2 regions of the Arthrobacter sp. Y3224198 genome follow, and region 1 is predicted to be linked to the other one. Evidence: predicted binding sites of a transcription regulator. Region 1 holds the regulator's gene; the other holds the start of a gene.

The links. Region 1 encodes HrcA, which represses chaperone genes, less so after heat shock. Its sites were predicted from a motif close to TTNGCACTCGNNNNNNNCGAGTGCNAA; they were not measured.
Region 2: a site for HrcA is predicted at 1,745-1,771, ahead of groES (co-chaperone GroES). Genes of this name have one in related genera too.

What each region holds. Positions count from the first base shown of each region.
Region 1 is NZ_JBNHFG010000005.1:99,820-109,439, forward strand. It holds gene lepA (translation elongation factor 4) at 1-1,784, shown strand, start outside; gene hemW (radical SAM family heme chaperone HemW) at 1,781-3,013, shown strand; gene AC5RUF_RS04535 (DUF4870 domain-containing protein) at 3,115-3,537, opposite strand; gene AC5RUF_RS04540 (DUF3097 domain-containing protein) at 3,655-4,500, opposite strand; gene hrcA (heat-inducible transcriptional repressor HrcA) at 4,715-5,728, shown strand; gene dnaJ (molecular chaperone DnaJ) at 5,834-6,973, shown strand; gene AC5RUF_RS04555 (16S rRNA (uracil(1498)-N(3))-methyltransferase) at 6,975-7,754, shown strand; gene AC5RUF_RS04560 (GerMN domain-containing protein) at 7,798-8,769, opposite strand; gene AC5RUF_RS04565 (PhoH family protein) at 9,142-9,620, shown strand, end outside.
Region 2 is NZ_JBNHFG010000007.1:61,394-81,872, reverse strand. It holds gene AC5RUF_RS05965 (ABC transporter permease) at 1-537, opposite strand, end outside; gene AC5RUF_RS05960 (siderophore ABC transporter substrate-binding protein) at 601-1,542, opposite strand; gene groES (co-chaperone GroES) at 1,911-2,207, shown strand; gene groL (chaperonin GroEL) at 2,290-3,900, shown strand; gene AC5RUF_RS05945 (acyltransferase family protein) at 4,043-6,130, shown strand; gene guaB (IMP dehydrogenase) at 6,215-7,735, shown strand; gene AC5RUF_RS05935 (GuaB3 family IMP dehydrogenase-related protein) at 7,865-9,004, shown strand; gene AC5RUF_RS05930 (glycerol-3-phosphate dehydrogenase/oxidase) at 9,069-10,793, shown strand; gene AC5RUF_RS05925 (PTS sugar transporter subunit IIA) at 10,810-11,307, shown strand; gene AC5RUF_RS05920 (SURF1 family protein) at 11,361-12,170, shown strand; gene AC5RUF_RS05915 (DUF3817 domain-containing protein) at 12,167-12,586, shown strand; gene guaA (glutamine-hydrolyzing GMP synthase) at 12,671-14,260, shown strand; gene AC5RUF_RS05905 (AAA family ATPase) at 14,420-18,280, shown strand; gene AC5RUF_RS05900 (hypothetical protein) at 18,285-18,593, shown strand; gene AC5RUF_RS05895 (SAF domain-containing protein) at 18,646-19,395, opposite strand; gene AC5RUF_RS05890 (FmdB family zinc ribbon protein) at 19,601-19,900, opposite strand; gene AC5RUF_RS05885 (5-formyltetrahydrofolate cyclo-ligase) at 19,953-20,479, opposite strand, start outside.

The sequences.
Region 1 (9,620 bases):
TCATCGCCCACATCGACCACGGCAAGTCCACCCTGGCCGACCGCATGCTCCAGTCCACGGGCGTGGTTGAGCACCGGAACATGAAGGCCCAGTACCTGGACCGCATGGATATCGAGCGCGAACGCGGCATCACCATCAAGTCGCAGGCCGTGCGCATGCCGTGGGAAGTCGACGGCGACTCCTACGCCCTGAACATGATCGACACCCCCGGCCACGTGGACTTTACCTACGAGGTTTCGCGGTCCCTGGCGGCGTGCGAAGGCGCCATCCTCCTGGTTGACGCAGCACAGGGCATCGAGGCCCAGACCCTGGCGAACCTGTACCTGGCGATGGAAAACGACCTGACCATCATTCCGGTCCTGAACAAGATTGACCTCCCGGCGGCGCAGCCGGAAAAGTACGCCGAGGAACTGGCGAACCTCATCGGCGGCGACCCCGCCGACGTCCTGAAGGTTTCCGGGAAGACCGGCGTGGGCGTCGAAGCCCTGCTGGACAAGATTGTCCGGGACATCCCCGCCCCCGTGGGCGACCCGGCCGCCCCGGCCCGGGCCATGATCTTCGACTCCGTCTACGACACCTACCGCGGGGTGGTCACCTACGTCCGCGTGGTGGACGGGTCCCTGTCCCCGCGCGAACGCATCCAGATGATGTCCACGCGGGCCAGCCACGAACTGCTGGAAATCGGCGTCAGCTCGCCCGAACCCACCCCCTCCAAGGGTCTCGGCGTCGGCGAGGTGGGCTACCTGATCACCGGTGTGAAGGACGTGCGGCTTTCCAAGGTGGGTGACACCGTCACCAACCTGGCCAAGCCGGCCACGCAATCGCTGCCCGGCTACGCGGATCCCAAGCCCATGGTGTTCTCCGGGCTGTACCCCATCGACGGCGCCGACTATCCGGTGCTGCGAGACGCGCTCGAAAAGCTGATGCTCAACGACGCCGCCCTGGTATACGAACCCGAGACGTCCGCCGCGCTGGGCTTCGGATTCCGGGTGGGCTTCCTGGGTCTGCTCCACCTGGAAATCACCCGAGAGCGGCTTGAGCGTGAGTACAATCTGGACCTGATCTCCACCGCCCCCAACGTGGAGTACGAGGTGACGCTGGAGGACAACAAGGTGGTCACGGTGACCAACCCCAGTGAGTACCCCGAGGGCAAGATCAAAGAGGTCCGCGAGCCGATGGTGGCCGCGACCATCCTGGCGCCCAGCGAATTCGTCGGCGCCATCATGGAGCTGTGCCAGTCCCGCCGCGGCGTCCTGGGCGGCATGGACTACCTCTCCGAAGACCGGGTGGAAATCCGCTACCGCCTGCCGCTGGCCGAGATCGTGTTCGACTTCTTCGACGTCCTCAAGTCCAAGACCCGCGGCTACGCCTCGCTGGACTGGAAGGCCGACGGCGAGCAGGTGGCCGACCTGGTCAAGGTGGACATCCTGCTCCAAGGCGAGCAGGTGGATGCCTTCAGCTCCATCACCCACAAGGACAAGGCCTACAGCTACGGCGTGATGATGACCGGCAAGCTGCGCGAACTCATTCCGCGCCAGCAGTTCGAGGTGCCCATCCAGGCCGCCATCGGCTCCCGGATCATTGCCCGCGAATCCATCCGCGCCATCCGCAAGGACGTGCTCGCCAAATGCTACGGCGGCGATATCAGCCGTAAGCGCAAGCTGCTCGAAAAGCAGAAGGAAGGCAAGAAGCGCATGAAGATGGTGGGACGTGTGGAAGTTCCGCAGGAAGCCTTCGTCGCGGCGCTTTCCTCAGACGAATCCAAGGACAAATCCAAGAAGTGACACCCAGCGCACTGCCCCTCGGAGACCCCGCACCGGCGGACGGCCTCCTCCCCGCACAGGCCGCGGACGGAGCCGCGGAACGGAACTTCGGACTCTACGTCCACATCCCGTTCTGCTCCGTCCGCTGCGGCTACTGCGACTTCAACACCTACACCGCCACCGAACTCGGCGGCGGTGCCTCCCAGGCGGCCTACGGCGCCACAGCCGCGCAGGAAGTAGTATTCGCTGCCGACGCGCTGCGCCTCTCCGGGATGCCTGATCGGCCGATGGGCACCGTCTTCTTCGGCGGCGGCACTCCCACGCTGCTCCCGGCCGAGGATCTGGCCATGATCCTGCGGACCGCCGTCGACCAGTGGGGGCTGAAGCCCGGTGCCGAAGTCACCACCGAGGCCAATCCCGATTCGGTGACGCCTCAGTCCCTGCAGCTGCTCGCCGACGCCGGCTTCACACGGGTGTCCTTCGGCATGCAGTCGGCCGTGCCCCACGTGCTGGCCGTGCTGGACCGCACGCACACCCCGTCGCGGGTGCCGCAGGCAGTGAAGTGGGCGCGCGACGCCGGGCTGCACGTCAGCGTGGACCTGATTTACGGCACCCCCGGGGAATCCATGGCGGACTGGAAGGTCTCCCTGGAAGAAGCGCTCAGCTACGAGCCGGACCATATCTCGGCCTACGCCCTGATCATCGAGGAAGGCACCAAGCTCGCCGCCCGGATGCGGCGCGGGGAGGTCCCGCCCATCGACGACGATGACCACGCGGACAAGTATGTCCTGGCCGATGAAATGATGACCACTGCCGGTTTGTCCTGGTACGAGGTCAGCAACTGGGCCCGCACCCCGGCCGACGAGTGCCGGCACAACCTGGCCTACTGGCGCAGCGATGACTGGTGGGGGATCGGTCCCGGTGCGCACTCCCACGCCGGCGGTGTGCGCTGGTGGAACGCCAAGCACCCCACGGCCTACGCCCAGCGGATCGCCGCGGGCGAGTCCCCGGCGGTCGGCCGCGAAACGCTCGACGCCGACACCCGGTACGTGGAAGACGTCATGCTGCGTACCCGGCTGGCCGAAGGGCTGGACCTTAGCCGCCTGCGCGAGCCCGGCCGGCTGGCCGTGGCCGGACTGATGGCGGACGGGCTGGTGGACCCCCGGGCCGCGCTGACCGGCAAGGTTCTCCTGACCGGCACCGGCCGCCTGCTGGCTGACGCCGTGGTCCGCCGGCTGCTGCCGGACTGAAACTGCGCCCGGACGGAAACCCGGCCGGAATAAGACTGCCTAAACAAACCGACTGCTTAAACCAAAACAGCCCCTGCCCATACGGGCAGGGGCTGTTTCCGCTATTTGATGCGGCGGAGGTTGAACGGGTAGCGGTACGGGCGTCCGCGGTTGCATTCAATGCCCGCGACCACCGAGGACACGGCCACGTAGACCCAGATCATGGCATTGAGGACCGCAAAGAAGCCGCCCACCACGGGGATGAAGGACAGGGCCCAGACGATCAGCGCCGCAATGCTGGGCGGCAGGGTGAAGTTCAGCGCTTCCTTGGATTCCTGCGCAGTGAACGGGCCGCGGTCACGGAAGACGAGGTAGATGATCAGTGAAGGAACAAAGGCGAGAATCCCGCCGAAGTGCGCCAAGGTGGCCCACTGCCGGTCCTCGGACGCGGTCAGCGGAAGCGCATTGGCCGGGGCGCCCTGATACACCGGGGGCTGGGAGGGTTCCTTCGGTCGGGGCGGGTGGTTCTGGCGTGTGTTGGACACGGCGTATATTCCTTTTGCTCATGGTGACTCAGGGTCGGTCCGCTACTACGTATTGACTCAAGGGTACTGTCTGGCGTGCTTTATAACGGAACGGCGACGACCGGTGAGTTGTACGTCTCATCCGGGCGCGGTCAGGAAATCAATCACTTCTTCCACCCGCCCGAGCAGCGAGGGCTCCAGATCCGCGTACGTGCGCACCTGGCCCAAAAGCTTCTTCCAGCCCATGGCAACGTCGGTGTGGTCCCGGTGCGGCCAGCCCAGTCCCTGCAGGATTCCGGTCTTCCAGTCCAGGTGCCGCGGCACCACGGGCCAGGCGCTGCGGCCGATCACGGAGGGCTTGATGGCCTGCCAGACATCGACATAAGGATGCCCGACTATCAGCACGTTCCCGGCGGCGCCGGGGCACGTCATTGCTTCGGCGGCGATCCGGGATTCCTTGGACCCCGGGACCAGATGGTCCACCAGGATCCCGAGGCGGCGGCCGGGGCCGGGGGCAAAGTCCCGCACAGCCGAATAGAGGTCGTCGACGCCGTGGAGGGGCTCGACGACGATTCCTTCCACCCGCAGGTCGTCGCCCCAGACTTTCTCCACCAATTCGGCGTCGTGCTTGCCTTCCACCCAGATCCGGCTGGCCCGGGCGGTGCGGGCCCGCTGGTTGGCTACCCGCACGGAGCCCGACGCAGTACGGGCCGGAGCCGCGTTGCCGGCCGGCGCGGCGGGAACCACTTCCACCGGTTCGCCTTCCAGCAGGAAACCGAAGCCGAGTTCGAAGGATTTGGTTTTCCCGCGCCGGTCCTCGAGCACCATCAGGTGCAGGCCGCCGGATTTCTCCACCCGGACCACGGCGCCCACCCACCCGGAGGCCACATCTTCCAAGACCAGGCCGGTTTCGGCTCCGACTTTGCGCAGGACGGTCCGGGCCGGCGCAGTGATGTCCTGCGGACCCCAGGAAAAGCTGGACACGGAAATTGCCTCACTCAGGTGCTTGGTCGGGCTCGATGCCCGCGGCTGGCCACGGGTTTACTCAATGCTAGCAACGCCGTTGATCCGTATTAGACTTAGCACTTAGGCACTGTGAGTGCTAAGCGGGGCGCGCTCCGCAGGCCGTGCAGTCCCGTCCGCCAGGCCCGCCGATCAACCCGACGGACCATCCGCCGACCAACTGGGAGGGAAAACCATGAGTGAGCCACGCCGACTCGAGGTCCTCCGCGCCATTGTTGAGGACTACGTCCATTCGCGCGAACCGGTCGGTTCCAAGGCACTGGTGGAGCGGCACCAGCTGGGCGTCTCCTCGGCCACCATCCGCAACGACATGGCTGCCCTTGAGGAAGAGGGGCTCATTACCGCCCCGCACACGTCGGCCGGCCGGATTCCCACGGACAAGGGCTACCGGCTGTTCGTCGACCGCATCTCGGACGTCAAACCGCTCTCAGCCCCCGAACGCCGGGCCATCTCCTCCCTGCTTGAGGGTGCGGATGACTTGGACGACGTCATGGACCGCACCGTGCGGCTGCTGTCCCAGCTGACCAACCAGGTGGCCGTGGTGCAGTACCCGCATCTGGGCAACGCCAAGGTGCGGCATATCGAATTCGTGCTGCTGGCACCTGCCCAGGTGCTGGTGGTGCTCATCTCCACCACCGGACGCGTGGAGCAGAGGGTCATCACGGTGCCGCAGGCAGTCACCGAACCGGACCTGCTGGACCTGCGCCACCATTTCCTCTCTGCCTTGGCCGGCACGCCGCTGAGCAGCATCACCAGCCACCTCACAGAAGCGCTGGCCACGGTACCGGCAGCCAGCCGGCGGGTAGCCAATGCCTTGGGGAACTGCCTGGAAATGCTGGCCGGAATCAACCGGGAAGACCGCATGGTTATGGCCGGCACGGCCAATCTGGCCCGCTCAACGGTAGACTTCCCGCTGACCATCGGACCGGTCCTGGAAGCCCTCGAGGAACAAGTCGTGATGCTGCGGTTGTTGTCCGAGATGGAGCAGGACGCCCGCGGCGTCGCCGTCCGGATCGGGCGCGAGAACCCGCATGGCGGACTGTCGGAAGCATCGGTGGTGGCCACCGGGTACGGACCGGACGCGTCGGCGAAAGTCGGCATCCTGGGCCCCACCCGGATGGATTACCCCACCACCATGGCTGCGGTCCGGGCCGTGGCCAGGTACCTCTCCCGCATACTGAACAACTAGTCCGGCGCGCAGCAGCTGCGGCGCCGTCCCGCCGGGGACATCCGGCGGACCACAAACAACGCCTCCGGCACCGGAGGCAGGCAATACAGGAAGCGATGTGCACGAGTGAGCGATCACTACCAGGTTCTGGGTGTCGGACGAGACGCCACCGGTGAAGAAATCAAGAAGGCGTACCGGAAGCTTGCCCGCAAGCTGCATCCGGACGTGAACAACGCTCCGGGTGCTGCCGACGAGTTCAAGGCCGTAACGCACGCCTACGAGGTCCTCTCCGATCCGGAGAAGCGCCGCATCTACGACACCACGGGCAACGAGAACGGAACCGACAACGGGTTCGGCGGCGGAGGTTTCGGCGGCCAGGGCTTCGGCTTCCAGGACATCTTCGACACCTTCTTCGGTGGTGCCGCCCCCGGCGGCGGACGTGGCCCGGCGTCCCGTGCCCGGCGCGGCCAGGATGCGCTGATCAACGTGCGCATCGACCTGAAGGATGCCGTCTTCGGCATCAACAAGAAGATCGACGTCGACACCGCCGTCGTGTGCCCCACCTGTGACGGTTCCTGCTGCCAGCCGGGAACCTCGCCGCGTACCTGCGATATCTGCCACGGCACCGGTCAGGTCCAGCGAGCCGTCCGTTCCATCCTGGGCCAGGTCATGACCTCCGCGCCCTGCGGCACCTGCAACGGCTACGGAACGGTTATCCCGGACCCCTGCCACGAATGCTCCGGTGAAGGACGCGTCCGCAACCGCCGCACCCTGAACATCAAGATCCCGGCCGGCGTGGCTACCGGTACCCGCATCCAGCTCAGCCAGCAGGGCGAGGCGGGCGTTGCGGGCGGGCCCTCGGGCGACCTGTACGTGGAGATCCGGGTCAACAACGATCCGACGTTCCTCCGGGAAGGCGACGACCTGCACGCCACCCTCACCGTGCCGATGACCGCCGCCGCCCTGGGCACCACCGTCACCCTGGACACCTTCGACGGCGAGAAGGAAATCACCGTCAAGCCCGGAACGCAGTCCGGTGAGGTATCCGTGCTGAACGGGTTGGGTGTCACCCACCTCCGCGGCCACGGCCGTGGCGACCTGCGGGTCCACCTGCACGTGGAAACCCCGCAGAAGCTGGACTCCGAACAGGAAGAGCTGCTGCGCAAGCTCGCCCACCTGCGCGGGGAGGAATACAGCGAGGGCCGGCTGAACAGCTCCGGCACCGGCGTCTTCGCCAAGCTGCGGGACCGGCTGGGCAACCTCTAGCATGACCAACCCGATCTTTTTCGGCGATCCGGCACAGGTGGCAGCTGCACATCCCGGCGGAACGTTCCGCTTGGAGGGCTCCGAAGCCCGCCACGCCGTCGCCGTAAAACGGATCAGTGCCGGCGAGGCCGTGGATGTTGTTGACGGTGCCGGACGCCGGATCACCGGCACCGTCACGGAAACCGGACCGTCCCTGCTGGAGCTCGCGGTGGAAGCCGTGACCGAGGAACCTGCTGACGCCGAGCGTTTCATCCTCGTCCAGGCCCTCGCCAAGGGAGACCGGGATGAGCAGGCCGTCGAAGCTGCCACGGAGCTGGGTGTGGATACGGTCATTCCCTGGCAGTCGGACCGCAGCATAGTCCGCTGGCGTACCGAAAAGGCCGCCAAGGGACAAGCCAAGTGGCAGGCCCTGACCGCTGCGGCCGCCAAACAGTCCCGGCGCTCCCGCATTCCCGCCGTCGAGCCGGTCCTGGACAGCAAGGCACTGGTGCGGCGCCTCGAAGGGCTGGACCTGGTCCTCGTCCTGCACGAGGAAGCGGATGCTCCCTTGTCCGGAGCGGTTGCGGAAATGGTCCGGCGCCGGGCGGCATCGGACGCCGGATCCGCACCTGCGGACATTGCCGTGGTGGTGGGACCGGAAGGCGGCATCAGCCCGGCTGAACTGGAGCAGCTGCGCGCCGCCGGGGCAGTGGCTGTCCGGCTGGGACCGCATGTGCTGCGGTCCTCCACCGCCGGGCCCTCGGCCCTCGCCGTGCTCAACCAACTGCTGGGCCGCTGGTAGAAGGAGGAACCGGGCAGCCCGGGGCGGACCGGGTCCCGCCGGCTCAGTCTTCGGGTGACCCCGGCGCAGCCGTGATGGTGATCCGCTTGGAGTCGCCGGCGGCTTCACTTCCGGCGTAGAAAACGCTGATGCTGTATTCGCCCGGCGCAAGGGTGGAGGAGAAGCTGAAGGAACCGGTCTCTCCCACGGCTGCGTCCAGCGTGACCTTGCCGGAGGCGACAGCATCCGGAGACGGCCTTCCGGCCACTACCGGCTCGGCACGCCAGTGCAGCTCGGATTCCCGGGCCACGGCCGTGCCGCTGACGTTGAGGCCGGTGCCGCGGGCCTGGGATTCCTGCGGGTCGATAATCCAGATGGGCGCCGTCAGGGCCGGGTCCCGGCGCAGCGGCCCGTCCAGGGATTCATGGCCGAACGCCTGGTAGCCGGCCTTGCCGTCCACGAGGATGACGACGGAGCTTTCCTGCCCAACGGCCGTCAGCTTGGCATTGGCGGCCGCGGCAGTGGCGGTGTACACCAGCTGCTGCACGGCCCGGTGGGCCATGCCGGCATCAAGGGAACCCTTGAAGGCGTTGGAGGAAATGTCCACGGTGATGACGTTCGTGTTCGAAATGGAGGCGGTTACGTTATCTGCGGGATGCCAGGGCGTGAAGTAATCCTGGTCCAGTGGCTTGCCCGCGGTCATGGCCTTGACGGCTTCGCCGATCGGATCGCCGGTGTTATCCGAGTGAAGGAACTCACGGTACAGGCTGACCGTGGCCTCATTCAGGCCGAGCCAATAGACGGGCATCAGGGTGTCGGTGACGCCGGCCTCGGCCGGCGGGGAGATGGTCATGGCCGCACCCTTGGGCGCCTGGCCGGCGGCAAAGGTGGTGGGCATGGTGATGGTCGGATTCTCGGCCACCACGCCGCACCCTTCCAGCATCAGCGTGCCGGCGGCCAGTACCGAAACCGCCAGCAGCAGCCGCCCGCGGAAGCCGGGGAGGGAGGAAGCATGGCGGAGTTTACCGGCGGACATCGACCCTCCTTCAAGGCGTTGGTAAAAGGTACGTGTTCAACCTTTGCATACGGCATCGGCCCGATCCGTACCGTTCACCGGCCCTCGGCCGGACTGAAACACGATTGAGACATCACCGTTGCGGTGCTGAGATAAACCTGCCGCTCCTCCGTCCGGGGACGGGCACATCAAGTAAGATTTAGGTAGCCGGCAGGGAACGCAGGGAAATAAACGTCCGTGCCGCGGTGTTTTTTACAAGGTGTCGTTAAAGACATACGGCGCCGGCACCACCGAACCGCACAGCACCACTGAACTGCACAGCACCACCTGATACCGGACTCTGTAAGGGGCGATGAAAGGCCTGGGAAGGCCGTATATATGACCGAATCTTCAATGGAAATCGGCACCATCCGACTGGACACCCAGACAATAGTCTTCGATTCCACGGAACACATGGTCCAGTCGCTGGGGGCCAATGACGAGGCCCTGCGGATCATTGAGGCGGCCAACCCCGCGGTGAGCCTGATGGTACGGGGCAACGAACTGTCCGTGTCCGGACCGGCAGCCGACGTGGAGCAGACCGTCCGGCTGGTCAACGAAGTCCGCGTCCTGGCCCGGAACCAGACCCGCGTCACGCCGCAGGTCCTGGAGCAGCTGATCAGCATGCTCCGTGAGCAGAGCGCCCACCGGCCGTCGGATGTGCTGACGCAGAACATCCTGTCCACCCGCGGCAAGACCATCAGGCCCAAGACCCTGAACCAGAAGAACTATGTGGATGCGATCGACCGCAACACCGTGGTTTTCGGCATCGGCCCCGCAGGCACGGGCAAGACGTACCTCGCCATGGCGAAGGCAGTGCAGGCCCTGCAGCA
Region 2 (20,479 bases), on a different contig from region 1:
GGTGACGGCGGAAATGACCCCGCCCAGCATGATGCCCACCAGGGGGACGATCAGGGTGTTGCGCAGCGGTATCCGGCGCAGCACCAGCAGGAACAGCGCGGTGCCGGCGGCGGCGAACACGGCGGCCGTGGACATTTTCAGGAACATGGACGCGCCGGGCAGCAGGACGGTCACGGCCAGGATGCCCAGCTGGGCCGATTCGACCGTTCCCACCGTGGAGGGTTCAACGAACTTGTTGCGGGCCATGAGCTGCATGATGAGGCCGGCAATGCTCAGCGCCACACCCGCCAGGATGATGCTCAGCGTGCGCGGCAGCTGGCTGGCCCAGAACAGCATGCGCGTGGTGGGGTCACCGCCGAGCAGTGAGGACAGCGACAGGTCGCCCACGCCTACGAAGAGGCTCACGGCGGCGAGGACAACGACGGCGCCGGCACCGGCGGCAAGTCCGGCTGCGGAACGCACAAAGCGCCGCCGTTCCGTGGAAGCGGCGGCGGGCGCGGGTGCCGGGTGTTTGGCGGGCACGGCGGTGGCGGTCATAGGGAGTCCAGTTCCTCCGCGGCCCGGCACGGGTGCCGGGCCGCGGAGTGTGAAGAAGTGCGGCTAGAGAGCGTCGTGGATGGTGGAAACCATGGTCTCCACGTTGTTCAGGCCGTAGCCGACCAGGTACCAGCTGGCGGAATCCAGCATGGTGATCTTGCCGTTCTGTGCAGCCTTGGTGCTCTGGACCAGCTCGTTGTCCAGCACGGCGGAGGCAGCCTGTCCGGATTCGCCCACGGCCACGTCGCGGTCAATCACGAACAGGTGGTCCGGGTTGGTGTCGGCGATGTAGTTGAAGGAGACGGACTCGCCGTGGGTGCCTTCGGACTTCACTTCGGAGGCCGGTTCCACGCCGAGCACGTCGTGGACGATGCCGAAGCGGGAGCCGGCGCCGTAGGCGGTCATTTCGCCGCCGCTCGTCATCACGATCAGGCCGTTGCCCGCATCTGCAGCCAGCGTCTTGGTGTCCTCGACCTTGCCGTCAAGGGCGGAGAGCTTCTCTTCGACGAGGTCTTCCTTGTCGAAGATCTTCCCGATGGTCCGGGTGTTTTCCTCGAAGGAGTTCCACGCATCGGCGTTGTCCACGCTCAGGTCGATGGTCGGGGCAATCTTGCTCAGTTCCCCGTAGGAGTCGGCAACGCGGCCGGAAATGATGATCAGGTCCGGAGCCTCGGCGCTGATGGCCTCGAAGTCCGGCTCCTTCATGCTGCCGATCTTGGTGACGTCGTCGGCACCGTATTTGGAAAGGCTCTCGGGGAAGTTGGCGGCCGGTACGCCGTCGACGTCGATGTCGAGGGCGTCCATGGTATCGAGCGCGCCGAGGTCGAAGGTGTAGACGGTTTCCGGGTTCACCGGAACTTCGGTGCTGCCCTGGGCGTGCTCAACCGTCACGGTTGAGGCCTGTGTGGCCTCGGCATCGGCTTCTGCTGCATCGGTGGAGCAGGCGCTGAGCGCAAGGAGGGACACAAGGGCAGTGCCGGCCAGCAGGCGGGACTTGGTGATCATGGGGGCTCCGGTAAGAGTCGATGTACCCGTTCAGGGAATAGGGCACAGAAATGTTTTCTAATGATGCGCGCAGATGAAAACTATCGGGTTAGGTGAGCCTAAGCAAATCCCGTGTCGGGAGATATCGGCCCTTCACGGGTCGGGGCGGCGGCCTTGGACGGTGTGCCTGGAGGCGTGGCGCGCCATGGACCCCTGTCCGGCGCTGGCACTCACCTTGACCGAGTGCTAACCGTTGCATAAAGTCTGACTTAGCACTCCGAACGTGAGGGTGCTAACTCCCGAAGGGACAGCGCGAACCGGCACCGCGACGACGGCCAGCGCCAACCGACGGCCCCATTCCGTTAGAAACTACGCAAAGGAGAGCCCGAGTGTCGGTCTCTATTAAGCCCCTTGAAGATCGTATTGTTGTCCGCCCGCTCGAAGCCGAGCAGACCACTGCTTCCGGCCTCGTTATCCCGGACACTGCCAAGGAAAAGCCCCAGGAGGGCGAAGTAGTTGCAGTTGGACCCGGCCGCGTTGACGACAACGGCAACCGCGTTCCGGTTGACGTTGCCGAAGGCGACGTAGTCATCTACTCCAAGTACGGCGGAACCGAAGTCAAGCACGGTGGCCAGGAGTACCTGGTGCTGTCCGCCCGCGACGTGCTGGCCGTCGTCGTAAAGTAGTTCCCCCTGAAAACCCCGGCCACAATCCTGGCCGGGGTTTTCTGATGTAGGTGCAGATGTAGTTGTCGGAAAGGACACACACATGGCAAAGCAGTTGGAGTTCAATGACTCCGCCCGTCGATCGCTGGAAGCCGGCGTCGATAAGCTCGCCAACGCGGTCAAGGTGACCCTCGGCCCGCGCGGCCGCAACGTCGTCCTGGCCAAGACCTGGGGCGCTCCCACCATCACCAACGACGGCGTCACGATTGCCCGCGAAGTCGAGCTCGATGACCCGTACGAAAACCTTGGTGCACAGCTGGCCAAGGAAGTAGCCACCAAGACCAACGATGTTGCCGGTGACGGCACCACCACCGCTACCGTCCTGGCCCAGGCCCTGGTGAAGGAAGGCCTGCGCAACGTAGCCGCCGGAGCCGCTCCGGCCCAGCTCAAGCGCGGCATCGAGGTGTCCGTGGACGCCGTTGCCAAGCGGCTGCTGGAAAACGCCAAGCCGGTTGAAGGCAACCAGGTGGCCCACGTGGCCGCCATCTCCGCGCAGAGCACCGAGATCGGTGAACTGCTCGCCCAGGCCTTCGACACCGTCGGCAAGGACGGCGTGATCACCATCGAGGAATCCTCCTCGACGCAGACCGAACTGGCCATCACCGAGGGCATGCAGTTCGACAAGGGCTACCTCTCCCCGTACTTCGTCACGGACCCGGAGCGCCAGGAAGCGGTGCTCGAAGATGCACTGATCCTGATCAACTCCGGCAAGATCTCCTCGGTTGCCGAGTTCCTGCCGCTGCTGGAAAAGGCGCTGCAGGCCTCCAAGCCGCTGTTCATCATTGCCGAAGACGTCGACGGCGAGGCCCTGTCCACGCTGGTGGTCAACAAGATCCGCGGCACGCTGAACGTGGTTGCCGTCAAGGCTCCGGGCTTCGGTGACCGCCGCAAGGCCATGATGCAGGACATTGCGACCCTCACCGGTGCGCAGGTGGTCAGCCCCGACCTCGGCCTGAAGCTGGACCAGGTCGGACTGGAGGTCCTGGGCTCCGCCCGCCGGATCACCGTCACCAAGGACAACACCACCATTGTTGACGGCGCCGGCTCCGAAGCCGACGTCGCCGACCGCGTGGCGCAGATCCGTGCCGAGATCGAGCGCACGGATTCGGACTGGGACCGCGAGAAGCTGCAGGAACGCCTGGCCAAGCTCTCCGGCGGCATCGGCGTCATCCGCGTCGGCGCAGCCACCGAAGTTGAGCTGAAGGAAAAGAAGCACCGCATCGAAGATGCAGTGTCCTCCACCCGTGCAGCCCTCGAGGAAGGCATCGTGGCCGGCGGCGGTTCCGCGCTGGTCCACGCCTCGCAGGCACTGGACACCGATCCGGAGGTGCTGAAGCTGGAAGGCGACGCCGCCACCGCCGTCGGGCTGGTGCGCCGTGCCCTGGCCCAGCCGCTGCGCTGGATTGCCGAGAATGCCGGCTCCGAAGGCATGGTCGTTGTCGCCAAGGTTGGTGAGCTGAAGGTCAACAACGGCTTCAACGCCGCCACCGGCGAGTACGAAGACCTGATTGCCGCCGGCATCATCGACCCGGTCAAGGTCACCCGTTCGGCCCTGCGCAACGCCGCCTCGATTGCTTCGCTGGTGCTCACCACCGAAGCCCTCGTGGTGGAGAAGCCGGCCGAAGACGACGAAGACCACGGCCACCAGCACTAGCAGGTAAGCCGCCTCGTCAGGCACCAAGCCCCGCCCTGGAAACCTTTCCGCGGCGGGGCTTTGTGCTGTCCGGCTGCGGGAGCCGGCGCCGCAGCCGGTAAGCTCTTTCGGTTGTTTGTTCCACAATCTGAAAGGGCACCGGGTGCCGGAGAAACACACGCAGGACCGGACCGGGGGAACGCCCGACACCACGGCGGAGCGGCGGTACCGGCCGGAAGTGCAGGGCCTGCGCGCCCTGGCAGTGCTGCTGGTGGTGGTGTACCACGTGTGGCTGGACCGGGTGTCCGGCGGCGTGGACATCTTCCTGCTGGTTTCCGCGTTCCTGCTGACCGGTTCCTTTGCCCGGAAGGTGGAGGCGGGCGGCCCGCTGCAGTTGGGCCGGTACTGGCTGCACCTCTTCCAGCGCCTGCTGCCGTCCGTGGCCGTTGTCCTTCTGGCCGTGCTGGCGGCAGCCCGCCTGCTGCTGCCCGCCAGTGACTGGGGCGGCATCTTCCAGCAGGCGTGGTCCTCGCTCTTCTATGTGCAGAACTGGACGCTGGCCAACAGTTCCGTGGACTACTACGCCCGTGACCACAGCAGCGCCAGCCCGCTGCAGCACTTCTGGTCCCTCTCGGTCCAAGGCCAGGTATTCATTCTCTGGCCCCTGCTTTTTGCCGCTGCGGCCGCAGCCGCGGCCGCCTTCGGGTGGCGTTACCGGCTGGTCCTGCTGGGCGTTTTCGGTACCGTTTTCTCAGCCTCGCTGGTTTTTTCCATCTGGGAAACCGCCACCAACCAGGCCTATGCCTACTTCGATACCCGCACCCGCCTGTGGGAGTTTGCGCTCGGCTCGCTGCTGGCCCTGGCGCTGCCGTACCTTCGCCCGCGGCGCCTGGCCAGGATCCTGATGGGCTGGACCGGCGTCGCCGGAATGCTCAGCTGCGGTTTGCTGCTGCAGGTCCAGCAGCAGTTCCCGGGCTACATAGCCCTGTGGCCGCTGCTGTCCGCCGCACTGATCATCGCGGCGGGGGAAACCGGCAGCCGCGCCGGAGCGGACCGCTTCCTGTCCTCGCCCGCGCTGGTGAAGCTGGGCAACAACTCCTACGGCCTCTACCTGTGGCACTGGCCGGTGCTGGTCCTCTGGCTGGTGTATTCCGGCCAGGACGCCGCGGGCCTGGCCGACGGCGCGGCAGTGGTTGCGGTATCCCTGGTCCTGGCCGTGCTGAGCACCCGGTTCGTGGAAAAACCGCTGCGCAACCGGAGATGGAGCGCAGCCGGGCGCTGGCGTTCCGCCGTCGTTATTGCCGCGTTGCTGGCGGTGGTCGCCGCCCCGCTGTCCGCCTGGCAGCGCCAGGTGCACTCGAACCAGATCAAGGTCATGAGCCAGGGCGTCGCGGACAACCCGGGAGCCCTCGCTCTGGATCCGGCCTTCGTGCAGGCAGCGTCCACGGAAGCGGTGCTCAAACCTTCCGTCAGCGGTGTGGGCAAGGAATGGGCAGACTTCGACGGGGCGTGCGCGCCGGAGTATGCGCCAACCGATCCGCTGCTGGAAAAGTGCCTGGAGATCGGTTCGGCCGAAACCGCCGTGCGCACCATCGTGGTGCTGGGGGACTCCCACGCCCAGCAGTGGATGGCGGCGATGGGGCCGGTGGCGGAGACCAACAACTGGCACCTGGTCACCGTGCTGAAGCCCGGCTGCCGTTACGGGGCCGAGGTGCCTGAACGAAGTGACGAGTGCAACGCCTTCAACGCCGCGGCCGCCCGCTATGTCCTGGACACGGCCCCGGACGGCGTTTTCACCGTGGCATCGCTCACAAGGGAAAGCTCCCCGGACGAGATTCTGGTCCCGGGCTATGACGAGGGAATCCGGCCGTTCGCCGAGGCCGGCATCGATGTCATTGCGCTGCGCGACAATCCGCGTTTTGAGTACGACATGGTCAAATGCCTCGAAAGCCACCAGCTCGACGCTGAAAGCTGCGCCCTTCCGCGCAGCCGGGTGCTGGCACCCGTTTCACCGCTGGAGGGCTTGTCCGCGCGGATTCCTGGGACCGCCGCGGTGGACATGAGCGACCAGCTGTGCACGCAGGAGCAGTGCCCGGGCATCGTGGGCAACATGCTGGTGTACATGGACCACGACCACCTGGGCAAGACCTACCTGAAGACCACGGCGCGGGTGCTGTCCCAGCGCATTCTGGCCGCGACCGGCTGGGATGGCGTTCCCGTCCCGGCAGAAGGATACGAACCGCTGGAATAGGGGGATGGCCTCTTTCGTTTTAGGATAGGTACAGGCTAAATCGGGCCTTTTCCTTCCTCTCATCCCCCCGAAAGAGGCGCAGCTTTGAGTCAGCAGTACCCAGAACATGATCCGTTCGGCTTCGTCGGCCTGACCTACGACGACGTCCTCCTGCTGCCTGGCCCGACGGACGTCATCCCCTCCGAGGCGGACACCAGCTCACGCCTCTCCAAGCGCATCACCGTGCAGACTCCGCTGCTCTCGGCCGCCATGGATACCGTCACCGAGTCCCGCATGGCCATCGCCATGGCCCGCCAGGGCGGCCTCGGCGTGATCCACCGGAACCTGTCCATCGCGGACCAGGCGGAGCACGTGGACCGGGTCAAGCGCAGCGAATCGGGCATGATCACCAACCCGGTCACCATTTCCCCCGGAGCCACCCTGCGCGAACTCGATGACCTGTGCGCGCATTTCCGCGTCTCCGGCCTGCCGGTGGTCGATGAGGAAAACACCCTGCTGGGCATCGTCACCAACCGCGACACGCGTTTCATCCCCGTGTCCGAGTACCCGAACCGCAAGGTCGAGGAAGTGATGACGCGGATGCCGCTCATCACCGGCCGGGTGGGGATCAGCGCCGAGGAAACCGTTGAGCTGCTGGGAAAGAACCGCATTGAGAAGCTGCCGCTGGTGGACGACAACGGCAAGCTGCAGGGACTGATCACGGTCAAGGACTTCGACAAGGCCGAGCAGTACCCGCTGGCCACGAAGGATGACGAAGGCCGGCTGCGCGTCGGTGCGGCCATCGGTTTCTTCGGTGACGGCTACGAGCGCGCCATGGCCATGGTGGAGGCCGGCGTCGACATCCTGGTGGTGGACACCGCCAACGGCCACAGCGCGGGCGTGCTGGAAATGATTGCCCGCCTCAAGAAGGATCCGGCAGCCGCGCACGTGGACATCATCGGCGGCCAGGCCGCCACCCGCGAAGGTGCCCAGGCCCTGATTGATGCCGGCGCGGATGCCATCAAGGTAGGCGTGGGCCCCGGCTCCATCTGCACCACCCGCGTGGTGGCCGGTGTCGGCGTTCCGCAGATTACCGCCATCTACGAAGCCTCCAAGGCTGCCATCCCCGCCGGAGTCCCGCTTATTGCGGACGGCGGCCTGCAGTACTCGGGCGACATCGGCAAGGCCATCGTGGCCGGCGCCGACACCGTGATGCTGGGCGGGCTGCTGGCCGGCTCCGCCGAAAGCCCGGGCGACCTGGTGTTCGTGAACGGCAAGCAGTTCAAGTCCTACCGCGGCATGGGCTCCCTCGGCGCCATGCAGTCCCGCGGCAAGAACACCTCCTACTCCAAGGACCGCTACTTCCAGGCCGACGTGCCCAGCGACGAGAAGCTGATCCCGGAAGGCATCGAAGGCCAGGTGCCGTACCGCGGCCCGCTTTCAGCCGTGGCACACCAGCTGGTGGGCGGCCTGCGCCAGACCATGTTCTACACCGGCGCACGCACCATCCCCGAGCTGAAGGCCAAGGGCAAGTTTGTCCGCATCACGCCCGCCGGCCTCAAGGAATCCCACCCGCACGACATCATGATGACGGTCGAAGCCCCGAACTACGGTTCGCGCCGCTAGGCAGCCCGCCCGTCCGCCAAAGGCAGCCGCCGCGCTACTGCGCTGCGGCTGCCTTTTGCTTTCCGGTCTTTTACTGCGGGTGCCGGACACTTTAAGGCAGCGCGCGCCTGCTGGGATAACCTAGGGAGCGTGAGTAACGAGATTGAAATTGGCCGTGGCAAGCAAGGGCGCAGAGCCTACTCCCTGGATGATGTGGCAATCGTGCCCTCGCGGCGTACCCGCGACCCGCAGGATGTCTCGATCAACTGGCAGATAGACGCCTATCAGTTCGAGATGCCGGTTATCGGCGCGCCGATGGACTCGGTAATGTCCCCGGCTTCCGCCATTGCCCTGGGCAAGCTGGGCGGGCTGGGCGTACTGAACCTTGAAGGCCTCTGGACCAGGTACGAAGACCCGCAGCCGCTGCTGGACGAAATTGCCGAGCTGAGCCGCGACAACTTCAACCCCGCCGCCACCCGCCGCCTGCAGGAAATCTACGACGCACCCATCCGCGCCGAACTGATCAGCTCCCGGCTGGCCGAGATGCGGGAGGCGGGCGTGACCGTGGCGGGATCGCTCACGCCGCAGCGCACCCAGCAGTTCTACAAGACGGTCCTGGCCGCCGGCGTCGACGTGTTCGTTATCCGCGGCACCACGGTCTCGGCCGAGCACGTGTCCAAGAACGTGGAACCCCTGAACCTGAAGCAGTTCATCTACGAACTGGACGTCCCGGTCATTGTCGGCGGAGCCGCCGGCTACACCCCGGCCCTGCACCTGATGCGCACCGGCGCGGCCGGCGTCCTGGTCGGCTTCGGCGGCGGTGCCACCACCACCACCCGCCGCGCCCTGGGCATCCACGCCCCCATGGCCACCGCTATTTCGGACATTGCCGAGGCCCGCCGGGACTACATGGACGAGTCCGGCGGCCGGTACGTGCACGTTATTGCCGACGGCGGCATGGGTACCAGCGGCGACATCATCAAGGCTTTCGCCATGGGGGCCGACGCCGTGATGCTCGGCTCTGCGCTGGCCCGTGCCGAAGAAGCACCGGGCCAGGGCTGGCACTGGGGGCAGGAAGCACACCACAGCGAACTGCCGCGCGGCGACAGGGTCCGGCTGGACACCGTGGGACCGCTGAAGGAAGTCCTCTGGGGTCCCTCGCACCACACCAACGGCACCTCCAACCTGATGGGCGCCCTGCGCCGGGCCATGGCCACCACCGGCTATTCGGACCTGAAGGCATTCCAGCGTATTGAGGTGCTGGTTTCCCCGTACCAGTACAACCTTTAATTACCGGCGGGCTTTGCCTAGAGTGGAAGCAGTTACGGCAGGACCCTAGAGAGGAACCGGCACCATGTCTGCAGACGCCCTGAGTCCCGAGTACCGCACCGAAGCCATGGACAGGCTTCGGGCCACGTCACAGCCCGGCAATGAACTGGACATCCTGATTGTGGGCGGTGGCGTGGTGGGCGCCGGAGCGGCGCTCGACGCCGTCACCCGGGGACTCAAGGTGGGCATGGTGGAAGCCCGTGACTGGGCCTCCGGAACCTCGTCGCGGTCCTCCAAGCTCATCCATGGCGGCCTGCGCTACCTGGAGATGCTGGACTTCGCACTGGTGCAGGAAGCGCTGAAGGAGCGCGGACTGCTGCTGCAGCGCATCGCGCCGCACCTGGTGAAGCCGGTGGCGTTCCTGTATCCGCTGACCAAGCGGTTCATCGAGCGGCCCTATGTGGGGGCCGGCATTTTCCTGTACGACACCATGGGCATGACCTCGGGCAACTCCCGGGGCGTGCCCATGCAGAAGCACCTGACCCGCCGGCAGACCCTGCGCATGGCCCCGAGCCTGAAGGACGACGCCATGGTCGGCGCCATCCGCTACTACGACGGCCAGGTCGATGACGCGCGGTACGTCGCGAACATGGCCCGCACCGCGGCGCACTACGGAGCAGCAGTGGTGAACCGGCTCGCCGTCGTCGATTTCCTGCGCGAGGGGGAGCGGGTGGTCGGTGCCCGGGTCCGGGACCAGGAAACCGGCGCGGAGTTCGACATTGCCGCCAGCCAGGTGGTCAACGCCACCGGCGTATGGACGGACGAAACCCAGGCCATGGTCACTGAGCGCGGCCAATTGAAGGTCCGTGCCTCCAAGGGCGTGCACCTGGTGGTGCCGAAGGACCGGATCCAGTCCACGGTGGGCATGATCCTGCGGACGGAGAAATCCGTGCTGTTCGTTATCCCCTGGGGGCGGCACTGGATCGTCGGGACCACGGATACCGATTGGAACCTCGACAAGGCCCACCCTGCCGCCACGTCGGCGGACATCGACTACATCCTCGAGCATGTGAACCTGGTGCTGAAGACCCCGTTGACGCGCGAGGACGTGGAGGGTGTCTACGCCGGCCTGCGGCCGCTGCTGGCCGGCGAAAACGATTCCACGGCCAAGCTGTCCCGCGAACACGTGGTGGCACACCCCGTGCCCGGCCTGGTGGTGGTGGCCGGCGGCAAGTGGACCACCTACCGGGTGATGGCCAAGGACGCCGTGGACGAGGCGGCCCGCGCCTTGGACGAAAAGGTGCCCGAGAGCTGCACGCAGACCATCCCGCTGCTGGGCGCGGTCGGCTACAAGGCCGCCTGGAACCGCCGGCACCGCACCGCCGACGAGTACGGCGTGCATGTGGCCCGGGTGGAGCACCTGCTCAACCGGTACGGTTCCATGGCCTACGACGTGCTGGACCTGATCAAGGCGGATTCCGCCCTGGCCGAGCCGCTGCCCGGCGCCGACGACTATCTGCGGGCCGAGGTGGTGTACGCCACCACGCACGAAGGTGCCCGGCATGTGGAAGACGTGCTGGCCCGGCGCACCCGGATCTCCATCGAAACCTGGGACCGCGGGGTTTCCGCCGCTCCGGTGGTCGCCGAGCTGATGGCGCCGCTGCTGGACTGGGACCTGGAACGGGTGGGAAGCGAAGTGGCCCACTACGTGGCCCGGGTGGAAGCCGAACGCCTGAGCCAGGAACAGCCCGACGACAAGAGTGCGGACGCCGCCCGGCTGGCGGCTGAAGACATCGCCCCTCGAATCTAGGCGGCAGCAGCAGACCTTGAGCAATACAGAACTGTCCCTGAACGAATCCGGTGCGGTGCTCACCGAACCCGCGCTGGTAATCCTGGAAATGGAAGCGGCGGACCGCTACGACGCCGCCGCGCAACTGGCCGAGCGGCTCCACCGCACCGGGCGGATCAGTAACCTGGACGGGTTCCTGGAACAGGTCAAGGCGCGTGAACACCAGATGGCCACCGGCCTGCCCGGCGGGATCGGCCTGCCGCATGCCCGCAGCGAGTACGTCCGGGAAACCTCCATTGCCGTGGGCATCACCCGGTACGGCCACAGCGTGGACTTCGGCGCGTCCGACGGTCCGGCCACCGTGATCCTGCTCATCGCCACCCCCGCCGCGTCCTACTCCCAGCACCTGGAGGTCCTGGCCACCATCGCCCGGTCCCTGTTCCGGCCCTCCTTCCGGGATTCCCTGCGCCGGGCCAACGATGAAGAGGTCATTTCCGAACTGATTAACTCCTCCCTGGTGTTCTTCGACCATTAGGGCCCCACCGGCGGCATTGGGTTTTCTACAGCCGGACGAAGTACCGTTAACCCGTGCTCAAAACTGCCTTGCAGCCGCGTTGGATCGCCGGACTGCTCTTTGCCCTGGTCATTTCGACCGTTTTTGTGCTGTTGAGCCAGTGGCAGTTCTCCAGCGCCGAATCCGATGAGCCCGCCGTTCCCCGGGCCACTGAAGACGTCCGTCCGCTGACCGAATCCTTCACCCCCGGCAAGCCGATCTTCGAGTCCGAAGCGGACCAGATGGTCTCCCTGACCGGGTCCTTCGAACCGGACAAATCGGTGATCGTGGACCAGCGGCTGCAGGACGGCGAAGAGGGCTACTGGGTGGTCACCGCCTTCAAGGTGGACGGTGCCCCGGGCGGCGAAGTCATTCCCGTTGTCCGCGGCTGGGTGGCGGAGCCCGGCGACGCCGAACCCGCTCCCGAGGGCAAGGCCGCCGTCGTCGGCCGCCTGCTGCCCTCCGAAGCGCCGCTGGCGCAGACGCCCGTCCAGGGCCGCGTTCCCTCCCTGTCCACTGCCGAGCTGGTCAATCTCTGGGACACCCCCTCGTACTCTGCCTTCGTCACCGCCCACGAGCTCACGGTCGACGGCGCGGCGCCGGACACCGGCAGCATGGAGGCCGTGCGGGTGGACGCGCAGCCGGAAGAGACCCCGGTGAACTGGCTCAACATTTTCTATGCCCTGGAATGGATTGTCTTCGCCGGTTTCTCCGTCTTCCTGTGGTGGCGCCTGGTGGCCGACGACTACCGCCTCAGCCTCGAGGAGGACGAATACGAGGACGAGTACGACGACGATGAACCCGACACCGAACCCGAACACCCCAGCAGCGAGGTAACCAAGTGAGCGAATCCACAGGCACCGCCAAGGCAAGCCCGAAGAAAAAGAAGCGCCGGTTCGGCGGAACGCACGCCCAGATCCGGTCGGCGCTGAAGTTCTACAAGGTGTTTTCCTACGTCACGGGCATCCTGCTGCTGGCCCTGGTGGTGGAGATGATCGCCAAGTACGGTTTCAACACCGAAATCATCGTCGGCAGTGTCAACCTCTCCATCGGGGTGCTGATCCTGCACGGCTGGATGTACGTGGTCTACCTGCTCTCCGACTTCCGGCTCTGGCAGCTGATGCGCTGGCCGTTCTCCAAGTTCATCCTCATCGCCCTCGGCGGCGTTGTGCCGTTCCTCTCCTTTGTGGTGGAGGGGCGGGTCCACAAGCAGGTGCTGGCCGAGCTCGAAGCGCATCCTGAAGCGGCCAAGCGCTACTGACCGGCACCCCGGGGCGGCACCCCGGCCGTGCATCAGACGCCGGCCGGTGTGCATGCGCGGCGGCAGGCCGACTATCCTTGGAACGTGACTAATCCCGCGACTGACCCCATTGAAGAGCGGCCCGTCCTTGTTGTGGACTACGGAGCACAGTACGCCCAGTTGATTGCCCGCCGGGTGCGCGAAGCCGACGTCTACTCCGAGGTGGTTCCCCACACCTACAGCACCGAGCAGCTGCTGGCGAAGAATCCCGCTGCCATCATCCTGTCCGGCGGCCCCTCCAGCGTTTACGCCGAAGGCGCCCCCAAGGTACAGACCGACCTGTTCGAATCCGGTGTCCCCGTGTTCGGCATCTGCTACGGCTTCCAGGCCATGGCCGCCGCCCTGGGCGGCAAGGTGGCCAAGACCGGCCTGCGTGAGTACGGTTCCACCGACGCCCGCGTGGTGGGCGGTGCCCGCTCCATCCTCGAGGGAACCCCCGAGGAGCAGAACACCTGGATGAGCCACGGCGACAGCGTCCAGGAAGCACCTGAGGGCTTCGATGTGCTGGCCAGCACCGCCGGCGCCCCCGTGGCGGCTTTCGCCAACGAGGAGAAGGGCCTCTACGGTGTGCAGTGGCACCCCGAGGTCAAGCACTCCGCCCACGGCCAGGCCGTGCTGGAGAACTTCCTGTTCAAGGGAGCCAAGCTCGAACGCAGCTGGACCACCGGCAACATTGTCGAAGAGCAGGTTGCCCGCATCCGCGCCCAGGTCGGAAACTCCCGGGTGATCTGCGGCCTGTCCGGCGGCGTTGACTCCGCCGTTGCCGCGGCCCTGGTGCAGCGCGCCGTCGGCGACCAGCTGACCTGTGTCTTCGTCGACCACGGCCTGCTGCGCGAAGGCGAGGCAGAGCAGGTGGAACGCGACTTCGTGGCAGCCACCGGCGTCAACCTCTACGTGGCCAACGAACAGGAACGCTTCCTGTCCGCCCTGGCCGGCGTCTCCGACCCCGAGACCAAGCGCAAGATCATCGGCCGCGAATTCATCCGCGCGTTCGAAGAGGCTGAGCGGGCCATCATGGCCAAGGCCGAGGCAGAGGGCGAGCCCATCCGCTTCCTGGTGCAGGGCACCCTGTACCCCGACGTCGTCGAGTCCGGCGGCGGCGAAGGCGCAGCCAACATCAAGAGCCACCACAATGTGGGCGGGCTGCCCGAGGACATGAAGTTCGAACTGGTGGAGCCCCTGCGGGCGCTCTTCAAGGACGAGGTCCGCGCCGTGGGCGCCGAACTCGGCCTGCCGGCCGAAATCGTAGGGCGCCAGCCCTTCCCCGGCCCCGGCCTGGGTATCCGCATTGTCGGCGAGGTCACCAAGGAGCGCCTGGACCTGCTGCGCCGCGCAGACGCGATTGCCCGTGCCGAGCTGACCGCAGCCGGTTTGGACAACGACGTCTGGCAGATGCCGGTGGTCCTGCTGGCCGACGTGCGCAGCGTGGGCGTGCAGGGCGACGGCCGTACCTACGGCCACCCCATTGTGCTCCGCCCGGTATCCAGCGAGGACGCCATGACGGCGGACTGGTCACGCCTGCCGTATGACCTGCTGGCACGCATCTCCAACCGGATCACCAACGAGGTGGACGGAATCAACCGGGTGGTGCTGGACGTCACCAGCAAGCCGCCGGGAACGATCGAGTGGGAATAGCGTAAAGACAAAGGGGACGGCCGATTCCGGCCGTCCCCTTTGTCATCCCCCTTGCCGTCCCCCGCGTTGCTATGTTCGGGAAACCGGGCCCGACGCGATAGTTTTGAACGTATGCCGATTTGGTCGAAAACGCGCGGAAGTGCAGAAAAGAGGGCACTAGTGTCTGAGCAGAATACCGGGGAGAATCCCTCGGACTTCCTGCTGCCGTGGCTGGGACAATTGGGACAGCACGCCGGAACGGACACCTTGCTGCATTTCACCCCCTCCGCGGCGAACAGCATCGACCTGACGCACGCGCATCCTTCCGGCCTGGCCCAGCTGCTGGCCGGCCGCCGCACGCGCCTGTCGACCCTGCTGCGGGATCCGGACCAGTACGGCGCCGCCATGAAGGCGGGTCGGCTGCTGCGCGCCAAGATCTACGAGCTCGGTACCGACCGCGGCATCGACGTGGGCTACATGGCCGCCGGTACCGCGTCCTGGCGTTATGCCTCGGATGAAGCGCTCCGCCCCGAATCCCTGACAGCGCCGGTGCTGCTGACTCCGGTGGCCCTGACCGTCCATGCCTCGCAGGACGACTACGAGCTCCAGCTGACGGAGAAGGCCGCCCTGAACCCCGCACTGGTGCGCCACCTGCAGCACGAACAGGGCCTGGACATCGACGTTGAAGCCCTCACGCGCCTGGCCTACGGCACGGCGCGCTTTGACCCGCATCCCGTGCTGGAGAAGCTCCGGGCGGTCACGGGCAGCGTCCGCGGCATCAACATTGAGCACCGGCTGCTTGTCTCCACCTTCGCAGACCTGGCGGACCTGGCGGAGGATCCGGCACTGGACCCCGCCCATCCGATCCTCCGCGCACTGATCGACGCCGCCCGTGACGGCTCTGCCGGTCCGGCTGCGGCCCGCCCGCTGGATCTCCCGCCCCTGGATGACCGTGATCCGGCGGACGAACTGCTGATTCTCGACGCCGACCGGCAGCAGCAGGAAGTGCTGGACCTGGTCAACGCGGGCCAGTCCCTGGTGGTCTCGGCACCCGCCGGCACCGGGCAGACGCAGACTGCCCTGAACGCCGTCGCCGCCCTGGCCAACGCCGGCAAGTCCGTGCTCGTGGTCGCCGAACGGCGCGGCACCCTGAACCAGTTCGTCTCCGAACTTGATGCCCTGCAGCTGGGATCCCTGGTGCTGCAGGTCAATGCCGGACTCACCGAACAGCAGCTGAAGGACCAGCTGGTGCGCGCCATCGTGCGCAACGAGAAGGCCAAGGCCCCCGAGCTGCAGAGCCTGCACAAGGTCCTGCTCGAAAACCGCCACCAGCTGCGCGACCACGTGAAGTCGCTGCACAACGTGCGGCGCCGGTGGGGCTGCTCTCCCTACCAGGCGATGCAGTCCCTGGCGGAGCTGACCTCCATGAACCCTGCCCCGGCCACCACCGTGCGGCTCAAGCGCAGCGTCCTGGACAGCATCACCGACCGCACGGAACTGACCGGCCGGCTGCGCCGCGCCGCCGAGCTGGGCAGCTTCAGCCGGGCCGCCACCACCAGTCCCTGGTACGGCGCCAAGCTCCTGAACCGCAAGGAAACGGAAGAGGCCTACGCGCTGACCCAGACGCTGGCGACGGACCTGCCCGCCCTGCGCGCCAAGGTGCAGGACGTGGCCGAGCACTCCGAAATCCGGCTGGGGGAGACCTTCGCCCAGTGGGGCGAACAGCTGGAACTGCTGGTGGCCGTCCGCGAGAGCCTGGACAAATTCACCCCCGACATCTTCGACCGTCCGGTCACCGACCTGATTTCGGCCACCGCGTCTTCCGCCTGGCGGCGTGAACGCGGCATCGACATGAGCTCCATGACCCGTTCCCGGCTGCGCCGCGTAGCCAAGGAATACGTCCGGCCGGGCGTGCACATCTCGGATCTGCATGCCTCCCTGGTTGAAGTGCAGCAGCAGCGCGCCACCTGGACCCGCTACGCCACCACCCAGCGCCACCCGTCCGTGCCCACCGGGCTGGCCGAGATCAACCGGTCCTACCTGCTGGTCAAGAAGCAACTGGACACCCTCACCGGCATCCTGGCTGAAACGCCGTTGCACCCGGACCTGGCCTCCCTGCAGCTGGATGAGCTGGAGAAGCAGCTCAGTGAACTGGCAGGCGACCGCGAAACCCTCGAAACGCTGCCCGAGCGCACCCTGCTGCTGGATGAAATGCGTGCCCAGGGCCTGGGCGAACTGCTGGATGACCTGGCCGAGCGCGAGGTCCAGCCCAAGCATGTGGGCTACGAACTGGAACTGGCCTGGTGGCAGTCCGCACTGGAAGCCATGATCAGCGGCGACGACTACCTTGCCATGTCCGACGGCAACAGCCTGCGCCGCCTCGAGGCCGAATACCGGCTGGCCGACAATGCGCACATCGCCTCGGGCAGCGCCCGGCTGCGCTGGAGCCTTGCCTCCCGCTGGCGCAACGGCGTCGAAAGCAACCAGGGCGCCGCGCAGGACCTGCGTGAGCTGATCAAGGACGGCGACCTGTCCCTGGCGAGCCTGTGCCGGCAGTCCGGTGAACTGGTGTCCGCCCTGCTTCCCGTCTGGGCTGCCAGCCCGCTGGTGCTGCCGATGGTCCTTCCGGAGGACCGCCGCTTCGACACCGTAGTCCTGCTGGATGCCGAGTCCACCAGCCTGCAGTCCGCGGTGCCGGCCCTGGCCCGTGCTTCCCAGGTGGTGGCCTTCGGTGACAGCTGGCTGGGCGGACCGCGCCCGTTCACCATTGGCGTGGAACCGGCCGGTGCACCGCTGCAGCACGTGGAACTGCTCAGCGCCTTCGATGCGCTGCAGCGGGTGCTGCCCACCCGCAGCCTGTCCACCGTGTACCGGGGGACGGACAAGGCCCTGCTGCGCCAGCTCAGCGATTCCTTCTACGACGGCCGCCTCTCCATGGTTCCGAGCGCGGAAGAGGTCACAAGCGGCCACCGCGCCCTGTCCGTCGAATACCTGGCGGACGGCACCGGGATGCCCAGCGCCGACCACGAGGGTGTGGAAAGCGTGGCAGCCGAGGTCAACCGTGTTGTCGACCTGGTCTTCGAACACATCCGCCGCCGGCCGCACCAGTCCCTGGGCGTCATCACGGCCAGCCCCCGCCATGCCGTGCGCGTGGCCGAGGCGATCCGGGTGCAGATGGCCAACTTCCCCTGGGCAGCCGACTTCTTCACGGCGAAGCCCGAGTCCTTCCGGGTGGTCCCGGTGGACCGGGCAGTGGGAATGGTGCGCGACTGCGTCATCTTCTCCCTGGGCTTCGGCCGTACCCCGCACGGGCGTGCCCTGCACAACTTCGGACCGCTCTCGGCGCCCGACGGACGCAAGAAATTCGTCACTGCCATGACGCGGGCACGCTACAAGCAGCACGTGCTGACCTGTTTCCAGCCGGCGGACCTTGACCGGTCCCGGCTGGGCTACGGCGCCTTGGACTTCTATGAGCTGATCAAGCGCGAACTGGAACCGGAAGCGGTTAAGGCCGAAACGCCCGCAGCTGCCGGGGGCATCATGGAAGAAGATCCGCTGGTAGCGGACCTGGTGGGCCGGCTGCGCGACCGCGGGGCCCGGGTCTGGGACCACTACGACGGCGCCATCGATATTGTTGCCGCGGCACCGGCCTCCGGTGACCCCGCCGCTGCCGTACCGCTGGCGATCGAGTCCGACGGCACCGAGCGCTACCGTGCCATGTCGGTCCGTGAGCGGAGCCGGCTGCGCCCGCAGCTGCTGGAACGCCGCGGCTGGCGGTACATGCCGTTGTGGACCATTGAGGTCTTCAGCGATCCGTCCGCCTGTGCCGACCTCGTCAGCCGCTATCTGGACCTGCCCGACGAAGCCCCGGCGCAGAAGTCAACACCGCGCGGGGGCTCCAAGGCACCGGCCGCTGCAGCAGGCAGCGCTCCCGCGCCGGCCGCAGCGGCCCGGGAAACGGTTACCGTGACACCGCATGGCAGCAGCCGGATGCGCGAACGGAGGTCGGGGTCCCTTCCGGACAGCAGCAAAGGAGAGTGAACCATTGACTGAGCAGCAGGAACCGGTTGAGCAGCACGAACCGGTTGAGGAGCAGGAACCGGTTGAGGAGCACGAGCTGCACAGCGGCGGCGCGGAGCAGGACGAACCGCAGGAGCAGCACAGCGGCGGAGCGGAGCAGCAGCCGCAGGCCGGATCCGCGCCGCGGCGGCGGGGCAACCGGCGTGCCGGTTCGGCAGGGGCGACGGGCCTGGTCCCGGTCAAGGCGAAGGAAGACGATCCCCGGGTATGGGGAGACAGCCCGGAGGACCGCGACTCCTGGCTGCTGGAGCAGCGCCCGCCACACTGGGGCTGACTCAGGCAGCGGTTTCCTCATCCACCGGTCAGGACCAGGTACACGGGTTGCGTCATCCACCGGTCAGGACCAGGTAAATACCGCCGGCTCCCGATGCCGCCGTGAGGCGGGCGGCATCCTTCCGGTCTGCGGCCACCACCACGAGGCCTTCTCCGGTGCCGCTCGAGGCGGCAGGCCACCCGTCGGTGGATCCCGCGCCGGAAACCCACAGCACGGGCACCGAGGTAGCCAGCACCACGGCGCCGTCCACCCCGCCCGGCGCGGTCTCCCATGCTCCGTCCCGGGGTGCGGCCACGACGGTAACCGGCTGTCCCGGCGCCAGCAGGTCAAGGACGGATGGATCTGCAGGTCGGAGCGGGATGGCGACGGTGCCCGGCGGCGAACCGGAAAGCAGCCCTGGTCCGGCCAGCGAGAGCTCCGTGACGGGGCTTCCCTGCAGCAGCGGTGTGGCCAGGCGCCGCCCAAGGAGCCCGTCAGGATGTGAATGCGCACCCGGAGGGACAGCTTCGGAGGGGATGGAGCCCGTCGCCAGGGAACCGGCCTCCAGGACGCTGCCGGCCGGAAGGTCATGCGCGGCCTGGATAATAGAGGCATGTTCGGCTTCCGGAGGAACCAGCGCGTGTACGGCTGCTCCGGCTGCAGCGCAGCACGCCAAGGCGGCGATCAAGCGGCGGTGGCGGACCATAAAGCGCAGGAACCGTCCGGAGCCGGCCGGGCGGCCGGAGGCGCTGCGGAAACCGATGTCGCTGCGGAAACCGATGTTGTTGTTCAGACCCGGAGCAGGCCGGCGGAGGAAAGGCATGCCGCCACGCTATGGGTAGCTGGGCGTACTGACTCCGCCGGTCGCGCGCTCAGTGCACAATGCCGGGACGGACCTGCGCAGAAACGGGTTGTGGAGACAGGGTCCGCAACCGATGTGACGGGTGGGGACGGCCCGGCCGCAGAGCAGTTAAGCGGGGGACGAGCTCTGCTCTTGACTCAAGCGGGGGACGAGCCCTGCGCGTGCTTTACGCGGGGGAGGAGCCGGCGCTTGCCGCAGGGGCAGCGGTTGCGGAGCTGCTTTCAGCCTTGGCGGCCGGCGCCGTGCCGGCGTCGCTCTTGGCGGGTGCTGCCGGAACGGAGGAGGCAGCATCGCGGGAATCTGTGCGGTAGAAACCGGATCCCTTGAAGACAACTCCAACGCTGTTGAACTTCTTGCGCAGACGGCCGCCGCACTCAGGGCAGACGGTCAGGGAATCATCGCTGAAGGACTGCTGGATATCGAACGAATGGGAGCAGTCCTTGCAGGCGTAGGCGTACGTGGGCACTCTGGTAATCCTCCTTGGCACTCTATGGCCTTGAGTGCTAAGTATACATGCGCTAAACCGGCACTTTCCGCCATGCGTCCGGCGTCAGCACCGCATCAACCGCGGCGTCCAGCGGGGTGGTTTCAAAGCTCCCGGCCGGCACGAACTCCTGTTCGAACACCACGGCGACCGCGGGTGCCGCGTTGCCGGCGGCCCTCAGCCGGGCCAGGAACCGGTCATAGTAGCCGCCACCCTTGCCCATCCGTCCGCCGGCGTCGTCGGCCGCCAGCGCGGGAACAAAGACCAGGTCGAGGCCGGGCAGTTCGGCTGCGCTGTAGCGTGGCCCGGTCGGTTCCAGCAGGGAACCGTGCAGTCCCGGCACCATCTCGATCCCGGGCATCCAGTAGCACCAGGACAACTGCCGGTCCGGTTCGCACACCGGAACCACCACCTGATAGCCGGACGCATGCAGGGCATCAAGCAGTTCCGCCGTCCCCGGTTCGGTTCCGACGGAAAGGTAGCAGGCTACGGTACCTCCGGAAGGGAGGAGTTCCTGTGCTCCCTGGAGGCCCCGGTCGGCAAGAGCCCGGGCCGCAGCGG